One region of the Dactylosporangium sp. NPDC006015 genome, then DNA from elsewhere that is predicted to be linked to it. Evidence: riboswitches for the same ligand, from Rfam matches in the RefSeq annotation. Region 1 holds a riboswitch; the other holds the start of a gene.
What was found. A riboswitch is a leader RNA that binds a small molecule or an ion and turns the genes downstream of it on or off. The one in region 1 is predicted to bind S-adenosylmethionine.

Region 1 (5,222 bases):
ACGACGACCGGGACGGGCACGACCGGGGTGGGCGGAGCGGCGAGCACCCGGACCATCCCGTCCGGGAAGGTGATGTGGTACCTGCTGCCGTCCCACACCGCCATGGGTGCCTGCGGATCGCGCCCGACGAAGACCTGCCGGTAGGCGGCGAGCGCCGTCAGCAGCTGGCGTTCCTCGGCGAGCGCCTCCATCCGGCGGGCCGGCGTGTTGTCCAGGCCGCGGCGCATGCCGTCGCGGAGCAGGGCGAGCTTCGTCGCGTCGAACTGGAAGGCTTTCATCGCCTTGGCACCCGGGTCTCCGGCGACCCGCTTGGCCCACCGGCGGGCGGACAGCCGCCTGCCGAGCGTGCCGAGCGACGCCACCTCCGGCGGGGAGAACCAGCCGGCCCGCGCGTACTCGGTGAGCATCCGCTCGGTCAGCCTGCCCTCGGCCGCGCGCTGCCACAGCGCGAAGCCGACCATGCAGAGGAAGATCGGCATCATGACGGAGAAGTAGCCGTACAGCAGGATGATCGGCTTCGCGGCGGCGATCACCGACATGAGGTTCCACGAGCCGTGCAGCAGCATCGCGAGCAGCAGGCCGGCGAGGGGTGCGAGCCACTTGACCGCCTTCGTCGAGCTGCGCGACGCGGTGCCGAGCCCGATCGCGGTCATCGACGTGAAGAGCGGGTGCGCGAACCCGGTCATCAGGATGCGCACGATGAAGATGCCGACGAGTGCCGCCGCGCCCTTCACCGCGCCGCCCTGCTCGGCGGTGTCGGCGTAGCCCTTGTACCCGAGGTACAGGATGTTCTCCACCATCGCGAACCCGGTCGCGGACAGCCCGCAGTAGACGATGCCGTCGATCAGGCCGGAGAACGCCCGGGGGCGGCGCCACAGCAGCAGGACCGGCCCGAGGGCCTTCATGCTCTCCTCGATGAACGGCGCGACCACGACCGCCACGATCGCGTCCGACAGGCCGAGCTTGTCGGCGAGGACCCCGCCGGCGGTGTTGACCACGAGCGCCACGCCGGTGGCCACGCACGCGCCCCAGCCGAAGACGAAGACGAGATAGCGGACGGGCTCCGGCTCGTACCGGTCGAGCCACAGGAAACAGGAGACCAGCAGCGGCACCGGGATGACGGCCGCGCCGACGCCGATGACGAGGGCGGTCCATCCGCCGCTGAAGCCGAAGAACGCCAGCAGCGCGACGCCGCACGCCGCGATGCCGCCCATGACGCCGATGAGCGTCCAGAGGCGGCGGCGGTCGGAGCGCTTGGCGGGCGGCGCGGCGGCCAGGGCGAGGGCCGCGGTCGGGTAGCGCTGCTCGCCGGTGTCGGGGGCGGCGGCCTCCGTCACGTTGGGCACGACGTCGCCGCCGGCCGCGTCCCACCCCTGCGGCGCGGCCAAGCCGGCGGCCGGGCCGGCCGCACCACCGAAAGTGCCGCCTGTAGCTCCGCCTGAAGCACCGCCGGAAGCGCCGGCCGATGCGTCGGGCCCCTTGTCCAGGGCGACCGGACCGCCGCTGGACGGGACCGGACCGCCGCTCGACGGGGCAGGTACGGGGATCGGAGCTGCCCAGGGTGACCGTTCCTCGGGCGCGGCAGAGGCGGCCGCTGGTCGTACATCACCCGACGACGGCAACAAGGTGGCGTCACGGTTACCCGGATCCTGAGGCGTCCCAGTCGGCGGGAGATCGGTCATGGGCCAACCATATCCGCGCTACGGTGAGACCAGGTCATGAGTGCCAGCGCTAAAGCCCCGGCTTGCTGGCCGGCAACCCTCGCGTTCGCGGCGGGGTGCCCCGGGTGATGACACGGTCCGGCACGCGGTGTGTCCGGGCAAGCGCGAGCGGAGGACTCTGCCATGTCCACGATCCTGTCCCCCGGTGACGTGAAGCTGCGCGACGGCCGCAGCGTCGACTTCGCCAACCTCGACATCGCCGCGACCGCCCCGTGCCTGCGGGCGGTCGCCGACGCGGTCGCCGAGCTCCTGCCGTTCTACGGCAGCGTCCACCGCGGCGCCGGCGCGCTCTCGGAGCGGTGCACGCGGGAGTACGAGCAGGCCAGAGAGACCGTCGCGGACTTCGTCGGCTGCCGCGACGGCGACACGGTCGTCTTCACCCGCAACACCACCGACGCCCTGAACCTGCTGGCCAGGGCGGTGCCCGAGGGCACGACGGTGCTCACGTTCGACGGGGAGCACCACGCCAACCTGCTGCCGTGGCAGCAGAGCCTCCACCTGGACGCGCCGCGCTCGCCGCAGGAGGCGGTGGAGTCGCTGGAGTGGGCGCTGCGCCGGCAGCCGTGCGGCCTGGTCAGCGTCACGGCGGCGAGCAACGTGACCGGCGAGGTGTGGCCGGTGGCGGCGCTCGCCGAGGTGGCGCACCGCTACGGGGCCCGGCTGGCGGTCGACGCGGCGCAGCTCGCCCCGCACGCCCCGGTCGACCTGACCGCGCTGGGCGCCGACTACGTGGCGTTCTCCGGGCACAAGCTCTACGCGCCGTTCGGGGCCGGGGTGCTGGCCGGGCGGGCGGACTGGCTGGACGCCGCCGAGCCGTACCTGGCCGGGGGCGGCGCGAGCGCCAGCGTCGGCGACGACCTCGACGTCCGGTGGGCGACCGGGCCGGCGCGGCACGAGGCCGGCACGCCCAACCTGCTCGGCGCCGTCGCGATCGCGGCCGCGTGCCGGGCGCTCGCCGCCGCCGACCACTCCGCGGAGCGGGCCCTGGTGGCACGGTTGCGGGCGGGCCTGGCGCGGCTGCCGCACGTGGAGGAGCTGCGGCTGTTCGAGGCGGACGCGGAGCGGGTCGGCATCGTGTCGTTCGCGGTGCTGGGCGAGGACCCCGGCGCGCTGGCCACGACGCTCGGCCGGGACCACGGGATCGGGGTGCGGACGGGGCTGTTCTGCGCGCATCCGCTGACCCGGCGGCTGCTCTCGGAGGCGACGGCCAGGATCGCCCCGTCGGCGCCGGTGCCGCCCCAGGCGGTGCGGGCCAGCTTCGGCCTCGGCACCACGGAAGCCCACATCGACCGCCTCCTGGAAGCCCTGCGCCGCTGAGCCACCAGGCCCGCCGCCACGATCCCGCGGCACCGGCGGCGCCGGCGGCGCCGGCACGATCCGGTGCGGTGTCGGCGGCGCGCCGGCACCGCACCGGGTCACGGCCCGGCGGTGGCGCGGTCCAGCACGACGGAAGGGGTGAGGTCGGCGATGGTCAGCGTGCCCTCGGCGACCTCGTCCCAGGTCAGCGGGGCCGACACCGTCGGCAGGGCACCCGCGCGCAACGAGAACGGCGCGACCGTCGTCTTGAAGGCGTTGTTCTGACTCCAGTCGATGAAGACCTTCCCCGGGCGGAGCTGCTTCGCCATCCTGGCCACGATCAGGTCGGGCCGGAGGCGGGCGAGCTCCTCGGCGACGTCCTTGACGTACGCGCTGATCTCGTCGGCGGTCTCCTCGCCGGACAGCTCGGCGGTCAGCTGCATGCCCTTGCGGCCGGAGGTCTTGGCGGCGGGCTCCAGGCCGTCGGCGGCGAGCCGGTCCCGGACCAGCAGGGCCACCTCGTAACAGTCGGCGAGCGTGGCCGGCGGGCCGGGATCGAGGTCGATGACCAGCAGGTCGGGGTTGAGCGGCGAGCCGTCGGCGGCGACGCGCCACTGCGGGGTGTGCAGCTCGAGCGCGGCGAGGTTCGCCAGCCAGACCAGCGTGGCCAGCTCCTCGACGACGATGAAGTCGATGGTCTCGCGGCCACGGCTGGAGCCGGGCACCGGCAGCCGGACGGTGCGGACCCAGTCGGGCGTGCCGGCCGGCGCGTTCTTCTCGAAGAAGCTGATGCCGTCGACCCCGTTGGGGTAGCGGATACGGGTCAGGGGCCGGCCGGCGAGGTGCGGCAGGAGGACCGGCGCGATGCGGGTGTAGTAGTCGATGATCTCGCCCTTGGTGTAGCCGACCTGCGGGTACAGGACCTTGTCGAGGTTGGTCAGGTCGAGGTGCCGCCCCTCGACCTCGACCCGGACCTTGTCAGGCATCGACGCCGCCCGAGGAGGAAGCGACGTCCGCGGGCGTGAGGTCCGGCCGCAGGCGCAGGAAGCGCGGGAAGCGGAGCCGCCCGTCGCGCGTCCGGTGGCTGAACTTCACCTCCACCACCAGCGTCGGCGTGACCCAGGTCGCGCCGCGGGCGTCCTCGCGGGGCACGGTGCCGGCGAAGGGCGGCTGCGGCACCGACAGGTCACGCAGCGCGTCCAGCAGGGCGCGCTCGGCCGCGTTGGAGATCCCCCCGCCGACCCGGCCGCTGAAGGCGAGCAGCCCACCGGCCGCCGGCACCCCGACGAGCAGGGCGCCGAGGGCGCGCTTGCCGGGCCGCCAGCCGCCGACGACGAACTCGCAGCTCTCCTCCAGCTTGACCTTCACCCAGTCCGGCGAGCGGAGGCCGGGGTGGTAGTGCGAGCCGGTCCGCTTCGCCACCACGCCTTCGAGGGCGTTGTCGCGGCTGGCGGCGACGGTCGCCGGTCCGTCGTCGAAGCACGGCGGGATCACCGCCCGCGCCCCCAGCGCGAGCCCTTCGAGGATGCGTCGGCGGCTGGTGTACGGCGATGCGAGCACATCCTTGCCCGCGGCCCTCAGCACGTCGAACGCCAGGTAGGACACGGGCAACGCGACCGCCAGCCGCGCGGCCCGGGCCGGCTCGCGGACGTGCATCCGCTCGGCCAGCAGCTGGAAGGACGGCCGGCCGGCCTCGTCCATGGTGACGACCTCGCCGTCGAGGACGGTGTCGTCGAGGCCCTCGCCGATCGCCGCGAGCTCCGGATAGGCGGCGGTCACCTCGACCCCGCTGCGCGCGTAGAGGCGGGTGACGCCGGCGGTGACGACGGCGATCGCCCGGATGCCGTCCCACTTGAACTCATACGACCAGCCCGGCCCGGTCGGAAGCGGGCCGGTCGAGGCGAGCATCGGTGCGGGCGGCCCGGTCCCCATCACCCCACGATAGTTCGCCGCCGACTTCCTCGCGTGGAGGTCGATTCGATGCGAAGCTGGTGTTCCGAGGTCAACACGCTGCGGAAAGGGATCCCTTAATGCGCGCGATCTGGAAAGGCGCGGTCTCCTTCGGGCTCGTGTCGATCGCCGTCCGGCTGTATTCGGCGACAGAAGAGAAGGACATCCGCTTCAACCAGGTGCACCGCGACGACGGCGGCCGGATCAAGTACAAGCGGGTGTGCTCGATCGACGGCGAGGAGGTCGCGTATGACG
Region 2 (5,222 bases), on a different contig from region 1:
CCCGTCCCGCGGGCCCGGCTGCTCGGCGTCAAGGTGACCGCGGCGCTGCTCTACTGCCTCCTCGCGGTCCTGGTCCTGGTCGGCACCGCGATGCTGGCCGGCACCCTGCGCTACGGCTGGGCCCCGCTCAACGCCCCCATCGGCGGGGAGATCGCCGCCGGCACGAGCGTCGTCCGCCTCCTGGAGATCGTCGGCTACCTGTGCGTGTCGCTCCTGGTCGTGGCCTCGCTCGCGTTCCTGCTCTCCGTCTCCACCGACGCCCCGCTCGGCGCCGTCGGCGGCGCGGTGCTGCTGCAGATCCTGTCCAGCATCCTGGACCAGATCACCGCCCTCGGAAACCTCCGCAACTTCCTGCCCACCCACTACAACGACGCCTGGCTCGGCCTGCTCTCCACCCCGCTGCAGACCGACGACATCGTCAAGGGCTGCATCGCCTCCCTCGCCTACGCCACCGTCTTCTTCTCCCTCGCGTGGTGGCGCTTTCTGCGAAAAGACGTGGTGAGCTGAATGCGTCTCGCGTACTGACCGGTAGGGTGCCGGTCCATGCGAACCTCGGCGCTCCGCGGTGCCTGGCTCCTCGTCCTCGGCCTCGCGGCGCTCTCCGGCACCCTCTACTACGACCAGGCCAACCTGGCGGCCTGGACCTCATACGTCGCCTCCTCCAACGCGATGAGCGGCCCCGCCGAGGCCTTCACCGCTCAGATCTTCACCCTCATCGGCGCCCTGGCCTCGGCGTCGGCCGCGTCGCTGGTCGCCGTCTGCGCCCTGCTCTTCGCCACCGGCCGCACCTTCGGCCACTGGGCCCTGCGCCTGACCGTGGTGCTGACCCTGGTCCTGCTGTCGCTGGTCGCGGTGGTCGTCGTGGTCGCCACCCTGACGGGCGACCCGCCGGCCGCCGTCATCGACACCCCGGTCTGGCTCCTGGCCGCCGAGTGGCTCGCCGTCCTGACCGCCCTGGCCGGCGCCGCCATCACCACCTCGACGCTCTGGGGCTTCACCCCCGCCACCGACCCCCTCTGACCACGGGGCCTGCGCACGGCGTACCAGCGACGGGAAACGGCTAGGCGAGCGGCCTCTGGTAGCCCGGGATCGTGGTCATCGGGGGGCGGTCCGGGTGGGCGACCGGATGGTCGGCCGGGGTGACAGTGCCGGTGCGCCTGACGAACTGGGTGAGGGTCGGCCAGACCGGGGCGCCGGGGGTGACCCGGGCGTGGATGGTGTGCAGGATCGTGGCGGCCATGCGGCCCAGGGCCGCGGTGTCCTGGTGACCGTGGGTGCGCTGGCCGAGGTCGACCTGCGCGACCGCGTCCAGGCCGGCGGTGCGGTAGGTGTCGATGAGCAGGCCGGTCTCGACGCCGTAGCCCGCGGCGAAGGGCAGGGACTCCAGCAGGGAGCGGCGGGCCGCGTACTCGCCGGCGAGGGGCTGCACGACGCCGGCCAGGGCGGGGAAGTAGGCGTTGAGCAGCGGGCGGGCGGCGAGCTCCGTGACGCGCCCGCCGCCGCCGGCCGAGACGTCCAGGAGGGGGCGGTCGTAGAAGGCCTTCACCATCTGGGTGGCCGGGTCGTCCAGCAGCGGGCCGAGGAGGCCGGTGACGAAGTGCGGCCGGAAGTCGGTGAGGTCGGCGTCGACGTACACCAGGATGTCGCCGGTCGCGACGGCCAGGGCCTTCCAGAGCACCTCACCCTTCCCGGGGCGGGAGCCGGTCCCGGGGAGGATGTCGTCGCGGTGGTGGACGGTGGCGCCGGCCTGGCGGGCGACCTCGGCGGTCCGGTCGACGGAGCCCGAGTCGACCACGATGACCTCGTCGACGAGGGGCATGAGGGTGCGCGCGCCGGTGACGATCTCGGCGACGGTCGGCTCCTCGTCCAGCGCCGGCAGCACGACGCTGATCCGGGTGTCGCCCTTGCGGTCGTAGAGGTCGGCGAGGGGCCAGTCGCGCCATGCCGAGGTGCGCTTGGCGAACCAGTCCGCCGCGTCGGGATGCATGAGTGAAACCGTAGTCAGGTCCATCTCGTGAGATGACTCATACAGCGGCACCCGTGTCGGCCCTTACACTCGAATACGAACCACGCGAACAGCACGTCACAACTGAATACCTCATCCAGAGGGGCAGAGGGATACGGCCCGATGAAGCCCCGGCAACCCCTGCGACACGTCTCGACGCTGAGTCCGGTCGCGGTAGGTGCCAAATCCGTCCCGGTGCGCAAGGCCATGCACCTGGGAAAGATGAGAGGAAGGCCTCCATGACCTCGACGCTCGGCGTCTTCACCGACTCTCCCGCCCGCCACCTGGTCTGCCGTGGCTGCGGCGCCCAGTTCCCGCTCGCCGCGCAGCACGCCTGTTACGAGTGTTTCGGCCCGCTCGAGGTGGGCTACGACGCCGAGGCGCTCGGCCGGGTCACCCGCGAGCAGATCGAAGCCGGCCCCCAGAACATCTGGCGCTATGCGCCGCTGCTGCCGGTCGGCACCGACCCCGCCAGCCGCGTGACCCTCGACCCGGGGCTGACCCCGCTGGTCAAGGCGGATCTGCTGGCCAAGGAGCTCGGCATCACCGGCGCGCTGTGGGTGAAGGACGACTCGGCCAACCCGACCCACTCGTTCAAGGACCGGGTCGTCTCGGTGGCGCTGACGGCGGCGAAGGCGCTGGGGTTCACCCGCTACTCGTGCGCCTCCACCGGCAACCTGGCCAACTCGGTCGCCGCGCACGCGGCGCGGGCCGGGGTGCCGTCGACGGTGTTCATCCCGTCGGACCTGGAGCCCGGCAAGGTCGTCATGAGCGCTGTGTACGGCGGTGACGTCGTGGCGATCGAGGGGTCCTACGACGACGTCAACCGGCTGTGCTCGGAGCTGACCGAGACCGATGAGTTCGAGGACACGGCGTTCGTCAACGTCAACGTGCGGCCGTTCTACGCCGAGGGGTCCAAGACGCTCGGGTATGAGGTCGCGGAGCAGCTCGGCTGGCGGATCCCGGCGCAGGTCGTGATCCCGATGGCCAGCGGCGAGCTGCTGACGAAGATCGACAAGGCGTTCAGCGAGCTGGTGGAGATCGGGCTCGTGCCCGACACGGAGTGGACGGTGTTCGGCGCGCAGTCCGCGGGCTGCAACCCGATCGCGGTGGCGCTGCACAAGGGCACCGACGAGATCGTCCCGGTGAAGCCGACGGGCATCGCCAAGTCGCTCAACATCGGCGACCCGGCGGCCGGCGTCTACGCGCTGGAGTCGGTGCGGCGCACCGGCGGCTGGATGGAGTACGTCGACGACGACGAGATCCGCGCCGGCATCGAGCTGCTCGCCCGCACGACCGGCGTGTTCGCCGAGACCGCCGGCGGGGTCACCACCGCGGTGCTGAAGAAGCTGGTCGAGACCGGCAGGCTCGACCCGTCGAAGGAGACGGTCGTCTTCAACACCGGCGACGGGCTGAAGACCCTCGATGCGGTCGCCGGCACGGTCGGCCCGACGCACCGGGTCAAGCCCTCGCTGAAGTCCGTCCGCGAGGCCGGGCTGGTGAGCTGAGGTCCGGGCCATTTCGGCTGAGGGCTGATTTTTTCGCGCAACCCGCCGACGCCGTGACGGACGGTGTCGGCTCGGGTGCGGCTGAGAGAGCGCTTTCACTCCTTGGACGAGGGGCGACTCAGCCGATCGACGGAGCCGGTCGCGACGCAGTGTGACCGCGCTCAAGCCGTGCGTCTCGAAGCCACCCGGCGAGGGACTTGACGACCTCAGGACCGCGCGCCAGGATGCTCGGTGCGGGAGGACGTGTCGCCGCGAGGCCCGGACCCTGGTCCAGGCCCGCGACCACAACACCGGAGGTGTTGGCGAGCGTCCTCTCGACCATTTCCACCGGTCCCCGTATATCTGTTGTCCGTCGATACGTCTCTGCGCCACGCTGGCGGGCATGAGTCAGGACCTCAGCATCGTCGAGCTGGACGCCGATGACCCGGCGGCGGTCGACGCGGCCTTCACCATCGGTAACGAGGCGATCCTCGCCGACCTGCCGGACTTCCCACCGAGCTGCCGGGCCGAGCACGAGGTCCGGGTCCGCCTGCCGATGCCGGGCACGGACCGGCACACGTTCCTGGCGTATCGCGACGGTCTCGCGGTCGGGCTCGTACAGGCGGATCTCCCGATATTCGACAATCTGAACAAATCGTTCCTCGACGTGCTGGTCCTGAAGGAGCACCGGCGGCGGGGCGTCGGGCGGGCGCTGTTCCGGCACGCGGTCGGCTTCGGCCTGGCCCGTGGTCGCACCTCGGTGATGGGGTTCAGCGTGATCACCGACGCCGGTGGCGCGCCGACCGGCTCCTCGGCGCCGTTCGCCGCGGCGCTCGGCCTGGACAACAAGCTCCTGGACGTGCGCCGCCGGCTCGACCTGTCGACCGCCGACGATGCCGAGCTGGCGAGGATGCTCGCCACGAGCTGGCCGAAGGCGGCCGGCTACAGCACCGTCCAGTGGGGCAACACGCCGCCCGAGGAGCTGCTCGAGGACATGGCGCTGCTGGACAGCTCCTTCCTCGACGAGGCGCCGAAGGGTGACCTCGACCTGGAGGCGGAGAAGGTCGACGCCGATCGTCTGCGGCGGGTGTACGAGACGCGCGCCCGCTACGGTGCGCGCCCGTACGAGACCGGCGTCATCCACGACGCGACCGGCCGGCTCGTCGCGTTGAGCGCGCTACGGATGAGCAAGACCGTCGACTGGCACGCGTGGCAGCAGATCACCCTGGTGCACCCGGCGCACCGGGGGCACCGGCTCGGCCTGATCTCCAAGCTGGTCAACCTGCAGACCATGCGCGCACAGGAGCCGGCGGTCCGGATCGTCGACACGTTCAACGCCGAGGTCAACTCGCACATGATCGCGATCAACGAGGCGATGGGTTTCCGCGCGCTCGACCGGTGGGCCAACTGGCAGGCGTCAGTCGCGTGAGCGGTCCTCGTACATGGCGAGGAAGATCGAATAAGGTCGGCCGTGGGTGCGCTCGCGGCCGGCGTATTCGTCGAGCAACGTCTCGAAGCGGTCCTGCAGCTCCTGCCACTCCGCCGGGGTGAGCCGCAGCCCGAGCCGGGCGAAGTTGACCGTGTCGGCCTGACCGTCCAGCATCGCCAGCTCGTCGTTGAACGCGTCGAGCATCGCCCGGTTGGTGCCCGCGCCCTGGTCGCCGAGGCTGAGCTGCCACGACTTGGTCGTCGACAGGTAGGGCACCTCGCGCGTGCCGCGCGGCCCGCGG

Region 2: linked by a shared signal. The riboswitch ahead of thrC (threonine synthase) and the one ahead of ABZ321_RS41070 (aminotransferase class V-fold PLP-dependent enzyme) in region 1 are both predicted to bind S-adenosylmethionine.

Annotation. Positions count from the first base shown of each region.
Region 1 covers NZ_JBEXUD010000034.1:56,936-62,157, forward strand. The annotation lists gene ABZ321_RS41065 (PrsW family intramembrane metalloprotease) at 1-1,388, opposite strand, end outside; SAM riboswitch class IV at 1,715-1,832, shown strand; gene ABZ321_RS41070 (aminotransferase class V-fold PLP-dependent enzyme) at 1,845-3,038, shown strand; gene ligD (non-homologous end-joining DNA ligase) at 3,137-4,003, opposite strand; gene ligD (non-homologous end-joining DNA ligase) at 3,996-4,949, opposite strand; gene ABZ321_RS41085 (Ku protein) at 5,048-5,222, shown strand, end outside.
Region 2 covers NZ_JBEXUD010000002.1:116,112-121,333, reverse strand. The annotation lists gene ABZ321_RS03700 (ABC transporter permease) at 1-507, shown strand, start outside; gene ABZ321_RS03695 (hypothetical protein) at 544-1,020, shown strand; gene ABZ321_RS03690 (glucosyl-3-phosphoglycerate synthase) at 1,061-1,987, opposite strand; SAM riboswitch class I at 2,096-2,234, shown strand; gene thrC (threonine synthase) at 2,245-3,513, shown strand; gene ABZ321_RS03680 (GNAT family N-acetyltransferase) at 3,896-4,921, shown strand; gene ABZ321_RS03675 (helix-turn-helix domain-containing protein) at 4,910-5,222, opposite strand, start outside.